2 regions of the Streptomyces sp. NPDC001700 genome follow, and region 1 is predicted to be linked to the other one. Evidence: riboswitches for the same ligand, from Rfam matches in the RefSeq annotation. Region 1 holds a riboswitch; the other holds the start of a gene.
The links. Region 1 has a riboswitch for glycine ahead of gcvT (glycine cleavage system aminomethyltransferase GcvT). Riboswitches for the same ligand answer to the same signal wherever they lie in the genome.

Region 1 (7,763 bases):
GGTCCACGGGACCGGCACCGCGCCGAGCGCCCGGCCGAGCGCCTCCACCGCGAGGGCCTGCCCTTCGGGGCCCGGCGCGTCCAGTTGGACCCCGACGAACAGCGCAGGCTGATCACCCTCGACGCTGGCCAGCGCGCGCCGCGCGGTGCGTACCCCGGACTCCGCCCCGAACTCGATCCCGGCGGCGGCCAGGAAGTCGACCGGCTCCTGCTGCCAGTCGGGCTCGAACAGCCGCACCCTGCCGCCGCGCGCCGGGCCGTCCAGCTCGCTGCGCCCGGCCTTGCACAACTCCTCGACCGCGGCCGGCGGCAGCGGGACGCCGACCGGCCCGTCCGGGTTCACCGCGATGCCGAGCTGCGGCGGCAGCCCACGGGCGAACTCGACGGCCGGGGCGACCGTGAACGACATATGGCCGCCGACGATCTGCAGGAACTGCTGCTCGGAGCTGAAGACCGGCACATACGCCTGGCCCTCGATCTCCATGGTGGGCAGGTCGAGGTTGCGGCTGTCGGGGCCGCCGCCGTTCGGCAGCGGGATCCAGAGGTGGGCGCGGGCGAGCGTCTCGACGATCCGCGCTCCGGCTCCCGGAACCCCGATCGAGGCGGCGAGCACCTCTTCCAGCTCATTACCGGGGAACGCGGGATAAGCGCCGTCGGGAAATCCTCCGTGAGCGGGGGTTATGCCCTGGTGCTCCGGAATACTCATCTTCGTCCCAACCGCCATCTCGTCCGACCTGCACCAGCACCCTAACGGCTGTGCGGCGGAAGGCCATGGGCCGCCCGGGCATCTCCACAGCACTTCCTCACACAGCGGCGCGACAGCACTTCCTCACACGGCGGTGCGGTCACTCGAAGGAGATGCCCCGCAGCATGCTCGCGGTCGCCCGGTCGAGCAGCACGGCGGAAGCGCAGCCCTCGGGCGGCTGTCCGCCCTCCACCCGCGCCACCAGCCGCCCCATCGCCCGCAGGTGCCGCGCGAAGGCGAAGCCGGAGACCCCCCGGCCGCGCGCCGCCTGGCCCTCCAGGGCGACGGCGGGGTCCACGTCCAGCAGCACCAGATGCAGGCCACGGCCGGTGCGCCGGGCGTCCCGGGCCAGCCAGCGGCGCACCCAGGGCTGGGAGCCGCAGTCGTGGACGACGACGCTCGCGCCCGAGCCGAGCGCCCGGCGCAGCCCCGCGTAGTGGGCGCAGCGGACCAGCGGCCGGTAGACGGCGTACGGCAGCCAGCCGGGCATGCGTCTTTCCCAGGCCTCCCGGGTGCGCTGCGAGTCCACCCGCGCCACGGCCGTCCCGCTCGGGTCGTGGCCGGGGACCACCCGGTTGATCAGGGTCGACTTGCCGCTGCCGGGCAGTCCGGAGGCGATGATCAGGTCGCGCGCCGGGTAGTGCAGCTCGGCCTCCACTCCGCCCCGCAGGTCGTGCACAGGGGCGCGGCGGCCCGGTCTGACCGGGCCGCCGGACGTGCCGTCCGGCGCGCCGCCGTCCGGCGCGCCGTCTGACGGCGTCCGCTCCTGCCGCGCGGGCAGGGTTCCTTGGGTTGTCGCGTATGTTCCCTGCCCGTGCACCGTGATCGTCCTCCAAGGTCGGTCAAGCGGCTCCGTACCCCGAGAGTGTCAAGAAAAGGTAATGCCCATCAAGGAGGCCCGTGCGCGACGCCGCTCACAGATCGGGGGTTCCGTTCTGGAGCGGACGTGCGATGATGTCCGCGCCAACTGCATACCGGCCGCTTGAATCCGCGCGGGAGAGTTCTCGGGCACCGGCGAATCCGCCGGGTCTCGTCCGAGGCGCCGAAGGAGCAAGTCCTCCCTTGAATCTCTCAGGCCCCGATACCGCACGGATGAGGCAGATCTGAAAAGCGGGCCACTTCAGGTGGCCCCACCCAAGGTGCAAGCCGGACCAGCCCGCCGCGCGGGAAGGTCACGGCGAACCTCTCAGGTTCCGATGACAGATGGGGAGGACGCGTGTGCCGTCCTTGTCGTCCCCTCCGGCCCGCCCGTCCCGTCATCGCCGTGATCATGCCCCTGGGAGCTGAACCATGACCGACGCCCCGCCCACGCCCCGCCGCACCGCGCTGGACGCGGTCCACCGTGCGCTCGGCGCCACCATGACCGACTTCGCGGGCTGGGACATGCCGCTGCGGTACGCGAGCGAGCGCGACGAGCACACGGCGGTGCGCACCCGCGCCGGGCTCTTCGACCTCTCCCACATGGGTGAGATCGCTCTCACCGGGCCGCAGGCCGCGGACGCCCTCGATTACGCCCTGGTCGGCCAGCTCTCGGCGGTCGCCGTGGGCCGCGCCCGCTACACCATGATCTGCGACAGCGAGGGCGGCATCCTCGACGACCTGATCGTCTACCGGCTCGCCGAGCAGGAGTTCCTGGTCGTGGCCAACGCCTCGAACGCCCAGGTGGTGCTGGACGCGCTGACCGAGCGCGCCACCGGCTTCGACGCCGCCGTACGGGACGACCGCGACGCGTACGCGCTGATCGCCGTCCAGGGGCCGCAGTCCCCCGGGATCCTCAAGGGGCTGACCGACGCCGACCTGGACGGGCTGAAGTACTACGCCGGGCTGCCGGGCACCGTCGCGGGCGTGTCCGCCCTGATCGCCCGCACCGGCTACACCGGTGAGGACGGCTTCGAGCTGTTCGTCGCGCCGGACGACGCCGAGCGGGTCTGGCAGGCGCTGACCGAGGCGGGCGCCCCGGTGGGCCTGGTGGCGTGCGGGCTGTCCTGCCGGGACACGCTGCGCCTGGAGGCCGGGATGCCGCTGTACGGGAATGAGCTGACCACCGACACGACCCCGTTCGACGCGGGGCTCGGCCGGGTCGTGAAGTTCCAGAAGGCCGGTGACTTCGTCGGACGCGGACCCCTGGAGGCCGCGGCGCGCGAGGCCGAGGCCCGGCCGCCGCGCACCCTGGTCGGCCTGGTCGCCGAGGGCCGCCGGGTGCCGCGCGCCGGATACACCGTGCTGGGCCCGGGTGGCACCGAGATCGGCCGGGTCACCTCGGGCGCCCCGTCCCCGACGCTGGGGAAGCCGGTCGCCATGGCGTACGTCGACGCGGAGCACGCCGCGCCCGGCAGCCCGGGCGTGACGGTGGACATCCGCGGTACCCGGGAGCCGTACGAGGTCGTCGCGCTCCCCTTCTATCGCCGCGAGCGCTGAAACCTCCCGCGCGCCTTCCCGCCTCTCCCCAGTGATCCGTCCCACCGCTTAAGACCCGTTTCCCAAGCACTCCCCCCTATCCAGGAGAATCGGACCATGAGCAACCCCCAGCAGCTGCGCTACAGCAAGGAGCACGAGTGGCTGTCGGCCGCCCAGGACGGCGTGTCGACGATCGGCATCACCGAACACGCGGCCAACGCGCTCGGCGATGTCGTGTACGTCCAGCTCCCGGATGTCGGCTCCACCGTCGCCGCCGGTGAAACCTGCGGTGAGCTGGAATCCACGAAGTCGGTCAGCGACCTGTACGCGCCGGTCTCCGGCGAGGTCACCGAGATCAACGAGGACGTGGTGAACGACCCGGCGCTGGTGAATTCCGCCCCCTTCGAGGGCGGCTGGCTGTTCAAGGTGAAGGTGACGGACGAGCCGGACGACCTGCTCTCCGCCGAGGAATACGCCGCCTTCTCCGGAAACTGACCCTCTTCTTCGATCGGGACCCAGATGTCGCTTCTCAACAGCTCCCTGCACGAGCTCGACCCGGACGTCGCCGCTGCTGTCGACGCCGAACTCCACCGCCAGCAGTCCACCCTCGAAATGATCGCCTCGGAGAACTTCGCTCCGGCCGCCGTCATGGAGGCCCAGGGCTCGGTCCTGACCAACAAGTACGCCGAGGGCTACCCCGGCCGCCGCTACTACGGCGGCTGTGAGCACGTCGACGTGGTCGAGCAGATCGCCATCGACCGCGTCAAGGAGCTTTTCGGCGCCGAGGCCGCCAACGTCCAGCCGCACTCCGGTGCCCAGGCGAACGCGGCCGCGATGTTCGCGCTGCTCCAGCCCGGTGACACCATCCTGGGGCTGAACCTGGCGCACGGTGGCCACCTCACCCACGGCATGAAGATCAACTTCTCCGGCAAGCTCTACAACGTGGTGCCCTACCACGTGGACGCCGAGACCGGTCTGGTCGACATGGACGAGGTCGAGCGGCTCGCCAAGGAGCACCGCCCCAAGCTGGTCATCGCGGGCTGGTCGGCGTACCCGCGCCAGCTGGACTTCGCCGCGTTCCGCCGGATCGCGGACGAGGTCGGCGCGTACCTGATGGTCGACATGGCCCACTTCGCGGGCCTCGTCGCGGCCGGGCTCCACCCCTCCCCCGTGCCGCACGCCCACGTCGTGACCACCACCACCCACAAGACCCTGGGCGGTCCGCGCGGTGGCGTGATCCTCTCCACCGCCGAGCTGGCCAAGAAGATCAACTCCGCGGTCTTCCCGGGTCAGCAGGGTGGCCCGCTGGAGCACGTCATCGCCGCCAAGGCGGTGTCCTTCAAGGTCGCGGCCGGTGCCGCCTTCAAGGAGCGCCAGGAGCGCACGGTCGAGGGCGCCCGGATCCTCGCCGACCGGCTGACCCAGGCCGACGTCGGCGAGGTGGGCGTCTCCGTCCTCTCCGGCGGCACCGACGTGCACCTCGTCCTGGTCGACCTGCGCAACTCCGAGCTGGACGGCAAGCAGGCCGAGGACCGGCTCCACGAGGTCGGCATCACGGTCAACCGCAACGCCATCCCGAACGACCCGCGGCCCCCGATGGTCACCTCGGGTCTGCGCATCGGCACCCCGGCGCTGGCCACCCGCGGCTTCACCGCCGAGGACTTCCGCGAGGTCGCGGACGTCATCGCCGAGGCGCTCAAGCCGTCGTACGACGCCAAGGCGCTGGGCGCGCGGGTCACCGCCCTCGCCGACAAGCACCCGCTGTACCCGCACCTGTCGAAGTAACCCCCCGGTCCGGCCTCCAGGCCTCCTGGGACCCGGACCCCGGCCGGATCCAGCCGGACCCGGCCGGATCCTGGGCGGCGCGCTCACCCCGCGCGCCGCCCAGGGGGCGCACCCACCCCGCGCGCCCCCTGGAGGTGCGCCCACCCCGGCGCGCCGCCGCACCGCACCACCCCGCACGCGCCCCCCACGTGCAGACGAAGGAGTCCCCCGGTGGCCATCTCCGTATTCGATCTCTTCTCGATCGGCATCGGCCCGTCCAGCTCGCACACGGTCGGCCCGATGCGGGCGGCACGGATGTTCGTCCTCCGGTTGAAGAACGAGGGCCTGCTCGCCCCCACCGCCTCCGTACGCGCCGAACTCTTCGGCTCCCTCGGCGCCACCGGCCACGGCCACGGCACCCCCAAGGCCGTCCTGCTCGGCCTGGAGGGCCACTCGCCGCGCTCCGTCGACGTCGAGTCCGCCGACGGCGAGGTGGAGCGCATCCGCACCACCAAGCGGCTGCGGCTGCTCGCCGCCGAGATGGAGGGCGGCCACGGCCACGAGATCGACTTCGACGAGTCGGACGAGCTGATCCTGCACCGCCGCCGCTCCCTGCCGTACCACGCCAACGGCATGACCCTCTTCGCGTACGACGAGACCGGCCACCCGCTGCTGGAGAAGACCTACTACTCGGTCGGCGGCGGCTTCGTGGTCGACGAGGACGCGGTCGGCGAGGACCGCATCAAGCTGGACGACACCGCCCTGAAGTACTCCTTCCGCACCGGCGACGAACTCCTGCGGCTCTCCCGCGACACCGGCCTGTCCATCGCCGCCCTGATGCTGGAGAACGAGAAGGCCTGGCGCACGGAGGACGAGATCCGCGCGGGCCTGCTGGAGATCTGGCAGGTCATGGAGGGCTGCGTCGCCCGTGGCCTGGGCCAGGAGGGCATCCTGCCCGGCGGCCTCAAGGTCCGCCGCCGCGCCGCCAACGCCGCCCGCGCCCTGCGCTCCGAGGGCGACGCGGCCGCCCGCGCGATGGAGTGGACCACGCTGTACGCCATGGCGGTCAACGAGGAGAACGCGGCCGGGGGCCGGGTCGTCACCGCCCCGACGAACGGCGCCGCCGGGATCATCCCGGCCGTCCTCCACTACTACACCCGCTTCGTGCCGGGCGCCGACGAGGAAGGCATCATCCGCTTCCTCCTCGCGGCCGGTGCCATCGGCATGCTCTTCAAGGAGAACGCCTCCATCTCCGGCGCCGAGGTCGGCTGCCAGGGCGAGGTCGGCTCCGCCTGCTCCATGGCCGCCGGTGGCCTCGCCGAGGTGCTGGGCGGCAGCCCCGAGCAGGTCGAGAACGCCGCCGAGATCGGCATGGAACACAACCTCGGGCTGACCTGCGACCCCATCGGCGGCCTCGTCCAGATCCCCTGCATCGAGCGCAACGGCATGGCCGCCGTCAAGGCCGTCACCGCCGCGCGGATGGCGCTGCGCGGCGACGGCCGCCACCATGTCTCCCTCGACAAGGTCATCAAGACCATGAAGGACACCGGCGCCGACATGAAGGTCAAGTACAAGGAGACGGCGCGGGGCGGGCTCGCGGTCAACGTCATCGAGTGCTGACGCGGAGGGGGTGACCGGTGACGTCGGCTGATCCCCCGGCCCTACGGGTCCCGGTCGGGGAGGACGCGGAGCGCTGGACCAGCCGTGCGGCGGGCCGCCGCGTCCTGCTCGTCGTGCACAACGTCACCTCGGCCGGGCGGCTGCTGGACATACTGCCGCTGTTCCACGACGACTTCCGGGTGCAGCTCCTGGTCACCTCGACGGAGTCGTCCGCCTTCCAGGGCGGAGTGCGCGAGCTGTTCGCGGACCTGGGGCTGCCGGTGCTGCCGTGGGCGCAGGCGCTGGCGACACCGGTGGATCTGGCCGTCTCCGCCAGCTTCGGGGGCCAGCTCAGCGCTCTGCACGGCAAGCTGACCGTCCTGTCGCACGGCGTCGGCTACACGAAGCGGCTTTCCGCGCCCGGGGACGAGGGTGGCCAGCCGACCTTCGGCCTCTCACCGGAGTGGCTGCTTGAGGACGGGCGACCCTTCGTGGACGGGCTCGTCCTGTCCCACCCCGAGCAGCTGGAGCGACTGCGGCGGGTCTGCCCCGAGGCCGAGGCAGCGTCCGTACTGGCCGGGGACCCCTGCTTCGACCGCATGCTGGCCGCCGCACCGTATCGGGAGCGGTTCCGGCGCGCCCTGGGCGTACGCCGGGGTCAGCGCCTCGTCGTCCTCAACTCCACCTGGAACCCGGAGGGGTTCTTCGGCAACGGCGGCGACCAGGACGTCCTGCCCGGGCTGCTCCCCCGGCTCGCCGCCGAACTGCCCGCCGACGACTACCGGCTGGCGGCCGTGCTGCACCCCAACATCTGGTACGGCCACGGGCCCGGCCAGCTCCGCGTCTGGCTGGACCGCGCCCTGCGCAGCGGGCTCACCCTGGTCGACCCCGCGCACGCGTGGCGGCAGGCGCTGCTGGCCGCCGATGCGGTGGTGGGGGACTTCGGGGCGGTCTCGTACTACGCCGCTGCGCTGGGCACCCCGGTCCTGCTGGCCTCCGCCGAGCAGGACCGCCTGGATCCGGAGGCGCCTCTGGCAACGTTCGTCCGGAACGCCCCACGCCTAGATCCGCACGCCCCACTCCGAGACCAGGTGGAGGGCCTGTTGGCGCGCCACCGTCCGGCCCCGGGCCCCGCCTCCTTCACCACATCCGCCCCGGGCGCGTCGGCGGCGTTGCTGCGGCGCCACTTCTACGCCCTGATGGACCTCCCCGAGCCTCCGTCCCCCGCCCTCCTGGAGCCGTTGCCCCTGCCCCCGTAC
Region 2 (7,763 bases), on a different contig from region 1:
CCCGGACGAGCAGGAGGACGAGGTGGAGAAGTTCCGCGAGTTCCTCGACCAGATCTCGCCCGAGGACTTCGGAAGCAGCAGCCAGTGACGCGGTCTGCCGGTCCTCGCTAGCGCATTCGAGTAGCCTTTCCCGGACGAGGGACACGGGAAACCACTCTCAGGGTGATTATCACTCGGCGTGCCGAGTGTGGCGATCGTTGACGCACCCCGGGTGACTGCCTACCTTCGAGAAGGCAGGTCGAGGACGGAGGTCGGCGTGAGAAGCACCGGCGACGGCACGGCAGCCGGCGGTCCGTATGCGCTCCAGGGGGGCGCACCGGCCGATCCGGTACTGAAGGCTCGGGTCGCGGCACAGCCCACGGCACCACGCGAGCCCGCCGCGGGGGGTACGGAGACGGTCGGCTACCGCGGGCCCACCGCGTGTGCGGCCGCGGGCATCACCTATCGCCAGCTGGACTACTGGGCGCGCACCGGCCTGGTGGAGCCCAGCGTGCGGCCCGCGTACGGGTCGGGCAGCCAGCGGCTGTACAACTTCCGGGACGTGGTCGTCCTCAAGATCGTGAAGCGGCTGCTGGACACCGGTGTGTCCCTGCAGAACATCCGCGCCGCCGTCCAGCACCTGCGCACCCGGGGCCTGGACGATCTGGCCCAGATGACGCTGATGAGCGATGGCGCGACGGTGTACGAGTGCACCTCGCCGGACGAGGTCGTGGACCTCCTCCAGGGCGGTCAGGGCGTCTTCGGGATCGCCGTGGGCGTGGTGTGGCGGGACGTGGAGAGCGCGCTGTCCCAGCTGCACGGCGAGCGGGTGGACACCGGCGAGACGCTGGTGGGCCACAACCCCGCGGACGAACTCGCCCGGCGCCGCAACCGGGCGGGCTGAGAGCGCTCCCACCCCGCGCCGGGCGCCGATTGTCAGTGGCGTGCGGCAGCATCGGACATGTGAGGGGTGCGCCGACGATTCTCCATCTGGACATGGATGCCTTCTACGCTTCGGCGGAGCAGGCATCCAAGCCGAGCCTGCGCGGAAAACCGGTGATCGTGGGGGGCCTCGGGCCGCGCGGGGTGGTGTCCACCTCGTCGTACGAGGCCCGGGTGTTCGGGGTGCACTCGGCCATGGCGATGGCGCAGGCCCGCAGGCTCTGTCCGAACGCGGCGTATCTGACCCCGCGCTTCTCCCTCTACCGCCGGGTCAGCGACCAGGTCATGGGGCTGTTGCGGGAGCTGTCGCCGCTGGTGGAGCCGCTGAGCCTGGACGAGGCATTCGTGGACCTGGAGGCGGGCGGCACCGAGGCCCGGGTGGAGGCGGCGCGGGCCGTGGGGGAGCGGCTGCGGGCCGATATCCGGGCCGTGACCGGGCTGACCGGCTCGGTGGGGCTGGCGGGCTCCAAGATGCTCGCCAAGATCGCCTCCGAGCAGGCCAAGCCGGACGGCATGGCGGTCATCGAGCCCGGCACCGAGCGGGAGCTGCTGGACCCGATGCCGGTGCGCACCCTGCCGGGCGTCGGCCCGGCCACCGCGGAGGCGCTGCGCCGCGCCGGTATCCACACCGTCGCCGAGACGCGGGAGGCGGGCGAGGCGGAGCTGGTCCGGCTGCTGGGCCGGGCCCACGGCACATCGCTGTACCTGATGGCCAGCGGGCGGGACGAGCGGCCGGTGGTCGCCGAGCGGGACGCCAAGTCCATCTCGGTGGAGGACACGTTCGACGTCGACCTGACCGACCGCACCCGGGTGCAGCTGGAGGTGGCGCGGCTGGCCGACCGCTGTGTGCGGCGGCTGCGGGAGGCGGGCCGTTCGGGCCGTACGGTCGTGATCAAGGTGCGGCGGTACGACTTCTCGACGCTGACCCGTTCGGAGACCCTGCGCGGGCCCACCGACGACCCCGGCGTGGTCAAGGAGGCCGCGGCGCGGCTGATCGACGGGGTGGACACCACGGCGGGGGTGCGGCTGCTGGGGGTGGGCGTTTCGGGGCTCGCGGACTACACGCAGGAGGATCTGTTCGCCCAGGCCGCGCAGGCCGCCCACGAGGCCCAGGCCGCGCAGGCCGCGCAAGCCGCTCACGACGCCGTGGAGGCCCTGGGAAGGCCTCCCGGCTCCGAGGTGCCGGAGCCGGAGAGCCCAGGCGTCTCAGAGCCCGCTGAGGCCGCCGAGAGGCCTCGGGCCTGGCTGCCGGGGGCCGATGTGCGGCACGCCGAGTTCGGGGCGGGCTGGGTGCAGGGGAGCGGGGTGGGGCGGGTGACCATACGGTTCGAGCTGCCCTGGTCGGGGCCCGGCCGGGTGCGGACGTTCGCGGTGGACGACCCGGAGCTGGAGCCGGGCGAGCCGCTGCCGCTCGTACGGCCCCCGGAAGCGGCGGAGGCGTCGGCCGGAGTGCCGGGCGGCGGTCCGGGTGCCGGTCAGGGGCCGGGCGGGTCCGGCGGGAGCCAGGGGCGGGGTCAGCCGGTGACGTCCAGGCCGTAGTGGTGGTACAGCTGCAGCTCCTGCTCCGGGGAGAGGTGGCGGCCGACGCCGAGGTCCGGGGCGTCCTTGATCAGCGCCCGGTCGTACGGCACCCGCAGCGCGTCGCCGACGACCTCGCTCGGTTCGAGCGGTACGAAGACGTCCCGGCTGAACAGGCCGGTGCGTACCGCCGCCCACTCGGGCTCGCCGGTCGCGTCGTCGAGGTAGACCTCGTCCACGGTGCCGATCTTGGCGCCCTCGCGGTCGAATGCCTTGCGGCCGATCAGGGTCCGCGGGTCGATGTCCGTCTGCACGCTCTCTCCCACAGGTGGCGACGATCAGATGGCGGTGATCCAGTGATACCTACCAAAAGCCACATCCCCGTACGCGGCCACTCGAGCACCTGGCGACCAACCCCTCCCGCCCGTAGACGCGCTGGTACGCTGGCTGTGGCTGCAGACCCCGTGCGGGAGAGTCCTCCGACAATGGTGTCGGGGGCGCCGAAGGAGCAAATCCTCCCCGGAATCTCTCAGGCACACGTACCGCGCGGGTGAGGTCACTCTGGAAAGCAGGGTGGGCCACGGGGAGCACAGCTCCGGAACCCCTCCTCACCGACGGTGAAAGCCGGTCAGGCCACACGCGGACCGGTGAAGCTCTCAGGTTGAGATGACAGAGGGGGAGGCCGTCCGGGCACCCGCGCCGCGGTGCCCCTCGCCGGTCGTGCTGACCAGGAGGCCCCCGCTGATGACCACCCACCGCATCTCGCTCGCCGATCTGGAGCGCGGTACTCCATTCGAGCAGCGGCATATCGGCCCCGACGCCGGAGCGCAGGCCAAGATGCTCGCCCAGGTCGGGTTCGGTTCCCTCGACGAGCTGACCGCCGCCGCCGTACCCGAGGTCATAAAGAGCGCCGAGGCGCTGCGGCTGCCGCCCGCCCGCAGCGAGGCGGAGGTCCTCGCCGAGCTGCGCGCGCTCGCGGACCGCAACCAGGTGCTGCCGTCCATGATCGGGCTCGGCTACTACGGCACCTTCACCCCGCCGGTGATCCTGCGCAACGTCATGGAGAACCCCGCCTGGTACACGGCCTACACCCCGTACCAGCCGGAGATCTCCCAGGGCCGCCTGGAGGCGCTGCTCAACTTCCAGACCGTCGTCGCCGATCTGACCGGCCTGGAGACCGCCGGTTCCTCGCTGCTGGACGAGGCCACGGCCGCCGCCGAGGCCATGGCGCTGTCGCGGCGCGTCGGCAAGGTCAAGCAGGGCGTCTTCCTGGTCGACGCCGACTGTCTGCCGCAGACCATCGCGGTCATCGAGACCCGCGCCGAGCCGACCGGCGTCGAGGTCGTGGTCGCCGATCTGAGCGACGGCATCCCGGACGAGATCGCCGAGCGCGGCGTCTTCGGCGTGCTGCTCCAGTACCCGGGCGCCTCCGGCGCGGTCCGCGATCCGCGCCCCGTCATCGAGCGGGCCCATGCGCTCGGCGCGATCGTCACCGTCGCCGCCGACCTGCTCGCGCTCACCCTGCTCACCTCGCCCGGTGAGCTGGGCGCGGACATCGCGGTCGGCAGCACCCAGCGGTTCGGTGTGCCCATGGGCTTCGGCGGCCCGCACGCCGGGTTCATGGCCGTGCGCGCCGCCCACGCCCGCAGCCTGCCCGGCCGACTGGTCGGGGTGTCGGTGGACGCCGACGGGGACAAGGCGTACCGGCTCGCGCTGCAGACCCGTGAGCAGCACATCCGCCGTGAGAAGGCCACCAGCAACATCTGCACCGCGCAGGTCCTGCTCGCCGTGATGGCCGGAATGTACGCGGTCTACCACGGCCCGGACGGGCTCGCGGGCATCGCCCGCCGCACCCACCGCTACGCCACCGTCCTCGCCGAGGGGCTGCGGGCGGGCGGCGTCGACGTGGCGCACGGCGCCTTCTTCGACACCCTCACCGCGCGCGTCCCCGGCAAGGCGGCCGATGTCGTCGCCGCTGCCCGGGAGGCCGGGGTCAACCTCCGGCTGACCGACGCGGACCACGTGGGCATCGCGTGCGACGAGACCACCGGCCGCGCCCAGCTGGCCGCCGTGTGGTCCGCCTTCGGTGTCGACGGCGGAGACGGAAGCGGCGCTCCCGACATCGACGAGCTGGACGCCTCGGCGGCCGACGCGCTGCCCGCGGAGCTGCTGCGCGCGGACACGTACCTGACCCACCCGGTCTTCCACCAGTACCGCTCCGAGACCGCCATGCTGCGCTACCTGCGGCGGCTGTCCGACCGGGACTACGCCCTGGACCGGGGCATGATCCCGCTCGGTTCCTGCACCATGAAGCTCAACGCGACCACCGAGATGGAGTCGGTCACCTGGCCGGAGTTCGGCGCGCTGCACCCCTTCGCGCCGATCGAGCAGGCCCACGGCTATCTGACGCTGATCCGCGAGCTGGAGGAGCGGCTGGCCGAGGTCACCGGCTACGACAAGGTCTCCCTCCAGCCGAACGCCGGATCGCAGGGCGAGCTGGCCGGGCTGCTGGCCGTGCGGGCGTACCACCGGGCGAACGGCGAGCCGCAGCGCACGGTGTGCCTGATCCCGTCCTCCGCGCACGGCACCAACGCGGCCAGCGCGGTCATGGCGGGCATGAAGGTCGTCGTCGTCAAGACCGGCGAGGACGGTGAGGTGGACGCCGCCGACCTGCGCGCCAAGATCGAGCAGTACGGCGAGCAGCTGGCCGTCCTCATGGTCACCTACCCGTCCACCCACGGGGTGTTCGAGGAGCACATCACCGAGATCTGCGCGGCCGTGCACGACGCGGGCGGCCAGGTGTACGTGGACGGCGCCAACCTCAACGCGCTGGTGGGGCTGGCCGAGCCCGGCCGGTTCGGCGGCGATGTCTCACATCTGAACCTGCACAAGACGTTCTGCATCCCGCACGGCGGCGGCGGTCCGGGCGTCGGCCCGGTCGCGGTGCGCGCGCACCTCGCGCCGTACCTGCCCAACCACCCGCTGCAGCCCGCCGCGGGCCCGGCCACCGGGGTCGGCCCGGTGTCGGCCGCGCCGTGGGGCTCGGCGGGCATCCTGCCGATCTCCTGGGCGTACGTCCGGCTGATGGGCGCCGAGGGGCTGCGCAACGCCACGCAGGCCGCGGTGCTCGGCGCCAACTACATCGCCAAGCGGCTGGAACCGCACTACCAGGTGCTCTACACCGGGCCCGGCGGGCTGGTGGCGCACGAGTGCGTGGTGGACCTGCGGCCGCTCACCAAGGCGACCGGGGTCACGGTCGACGATGTGGCCAAGCGCCTGATCGACTACGGGTTCCACGCGCCGACGATGTCGTTCCCGGTCGCCGGGACGCTGATGATCGAGCCGACGGAGAGCGAGGACCTGGCGGAACTGGACCGGTTCTGCGAGGCGATGATCGAGATTCGCGCGGAGATCGACAAGGTCGGCTCGGGCGAGTGGACCAAGGACGACAACCCGCTGCGGAACGCGCCGCATACGGCCGCCGCGCTGAGCGGGGCGTGGGACCACGCGTACACCAGGGAAGAGGCGGTCTTCCCGGCCGGGGTCTCGGCCGCCGACAAGTACTGGCCGCCGGTGCGGCGGGTCGACGGGGCGTTCGGGGACCGGAACCTCGTCTGCTCCTGCCCGCCGATGGAGTCGTACGAGAGCTGAGCACAACGAGCTGAACACAACGATGGGGCCGGTGCGGCGGGTGCTCGCCGGGCCGGCCCCTGATAATTGCCAATCGCCGCTGAGGTGGTCAGTCCTAGGCGGCGGTCACGACGTGCTCGGTGGCGAGCGGTCGGCACGGGGCGATGACGCGCCCGTCCGGCAGCAGCTCACCGGTGTCCTCGAAGAGCAGGACACCGTTGCACAGCAGGCTCCAGCCCTGCTCCGGATGGTGCGCCACGAGATGGGCGGCCTCCCGGTCGGCGGAGTCGGCTGACGGGCACGCTGGTTGATGCTGGCACATGGCGAGGTTCTTTCGCTGCGGTGAGGTGTATGTCCTGCTGCTCGCTGCGGCGTTCATGTAGGCCGCCCCCCGTTGAGTGTCGGTTGGTTGCTCCAGTGTTGCCCTGCGGCAAGGATTCCGCAGGGATTTCGCGGCACCGGTCTCGCTAGATGATGACGCATCACCCGACCGGACGGTTGACCCTGGCGGGACTGTTACCCGCCCGTAGCGCGGCGCCCCGTGGCCCGCTGGGCCACGGGGCGCGCCATCCGTCAGGGAAGGGGCAGGTCAGGCAGGGGAACCCAGCAGCGGAGCCGGGGTCAGCCGATGGGTGAGGACGGGCAGCAGATCGGCCGCGGGGTGCGGGTGGTGGGCCGCGATGCCCGGCGGCGCCGGGGCCAGCGGCACCAGCAGGTCCCCGGCCTCGATACCGCCCTCGGCGGCGTCCGCGGCGGGGTCGCCGTGCAGCCACAGCGCCACCATGTACAGCTCGGGGATCGACAGGAACCGTGGCTGGTACGCGGCGGGCAGTGACTCGGCCTGGCGCAGGGCGAGTTCGGCCGAGGCCACGTAAGGACCCTCGGAGAAGTGCGAGAAGGCCCAGCCGTCGGCGGTGAGCCTGGCCTCCGCGGCGGCCACCGTGCGGTCGTCGTCCCGGAGCATGAAGCGCCAGCCGGTGAGTCTGACCCGCGGCGGGCCGACGGGGGTGGTGATGCCGTCCAGGACGTGGACGGGGAGCGGGAGTTCGGGTTCGAAGGGGCCGGACAGGGAGCTGAGTGCCGGGGTACGGACCTCACGGACAGCGGTGGGGGAACCAAGGGCCGTGAGGACGCTGCGCAGGGCGGGCGCGGGGGCCGGGGGCACGAGCAGCGGCATGGTGGGTCGCCTCTCACTTCGGAGACACGGTGGAGCGATAGCGGGCCAGGGTATGGACGCGCGCTGTCGGTGTACGTAGCTCGGTACGCGGGTCAGAGGGGGCCGGGACGAGATGTCCGGGCGTTATCTCTCTGCCTCGTAAAGCGAGTTTATACGACACATGTTCCGGCCGTGTTTCGGCTAGCTGTCCCCGATATTGCGCACAAGGTGATTTCCGGTCCGTGCGGGCGCGGGGATTTCCCCCGATTCGGTGCCTGATGCACGGATATGACCTGGCGGTTTACGTCCGTCGCGGTAGGCTGGATCCTACCGCTCCATTTTTCTGGAGCAATGCGCCACTGTTGAGAGCCTACCGGCTGGGCGGGGTGCGCGGGGCGTTATCGATCACATTGGCGGGCATCATCGAGCGTGGTGTGCGCGGTGCGGGCGCTGATGATCCACTCAAGGAGGTAGCTCCGATGGGGGAGAAGGTCGTAGCCGGTGAGTTCGATCCGTCGGGTCGGCAGCGGCAGCGCGG

Region 2: it holds a riboswitch for glycine, as region 1 does, so the genes downstream of both, gcvP (aminomethyl-transferring glycine dehydrogenase) here and gcvT (glycine cleavage system aminomethyltransferase GcvT) in region 1, are expected to answer to the same signal.

What each region holds. Positions count from the first base shown of each region.
Region 1 is NZ_JBSFGE010000007.1:279,755-287,517, forward strand. It holds gene ACWC5C_RS16470 (enhanced serine sensitivity protein SseB) at 1-705, opposite strand, end outside; gene ACWC5C_RS16475 (AAA family ATPase) at 845-1,564, opposite strand; glycine riboswitch at 1,728-1,841, shown strand; gene gcvT (glycine cleavage system aminomethyltransferase GcvT) at 2,035-3,162, shown strand; gene gcvH (glycine cleavage system protein GcvH) at 3,259-3,636, shown strand; gene glyA (serine hydroxymethyltransferase) at 3,661-4,926, shown strand; gene ACWC5C_RS16495 (L-serine ammonia-lyase) at 5,137-6,525, shown strand; gene ACWC5C_RS16500 (hypothetical protein) at 6,543-7,763, shown strand, end outside.
Region 2 is NZ_JBSFGE010000039.1:8,996-16,758, forward strand. It holds gene ACWC5C_RS39705 (bifunctional nuclease family protein) at 1-88, shown strand, start outside; gene ACWC5C_RS39710 (MerR family transcriptional regulator) at 257-883, shown strand; gene ACWC5C_RS39715 (DNA polymerase IV) at 943-2,460, shown strand; gene ACWC5C_RS39720 (PRC-barrel domain-containing protein) at 2,436-2,753, opposite strand; glycine riboswitch at 2,897-2,994, shown strand; glycine riboswitch at 2,995-3,122, shown strand; gene gcvP (aminomethyl-transferring glycine dehydrogenase) at 3,184-6,090, shown strand; gene ACWC5C_RS39730 (DUF5999 family protein) at 6,185-6,391, opposite strand; gene ACWC5C_RS39735 (hypothetical protein) at 6,659-7,246, opposite strand; gene ACWC5C_RS39740 (glutamate--cysteine ligase) at 7,705-7,763, shown strand, end outside.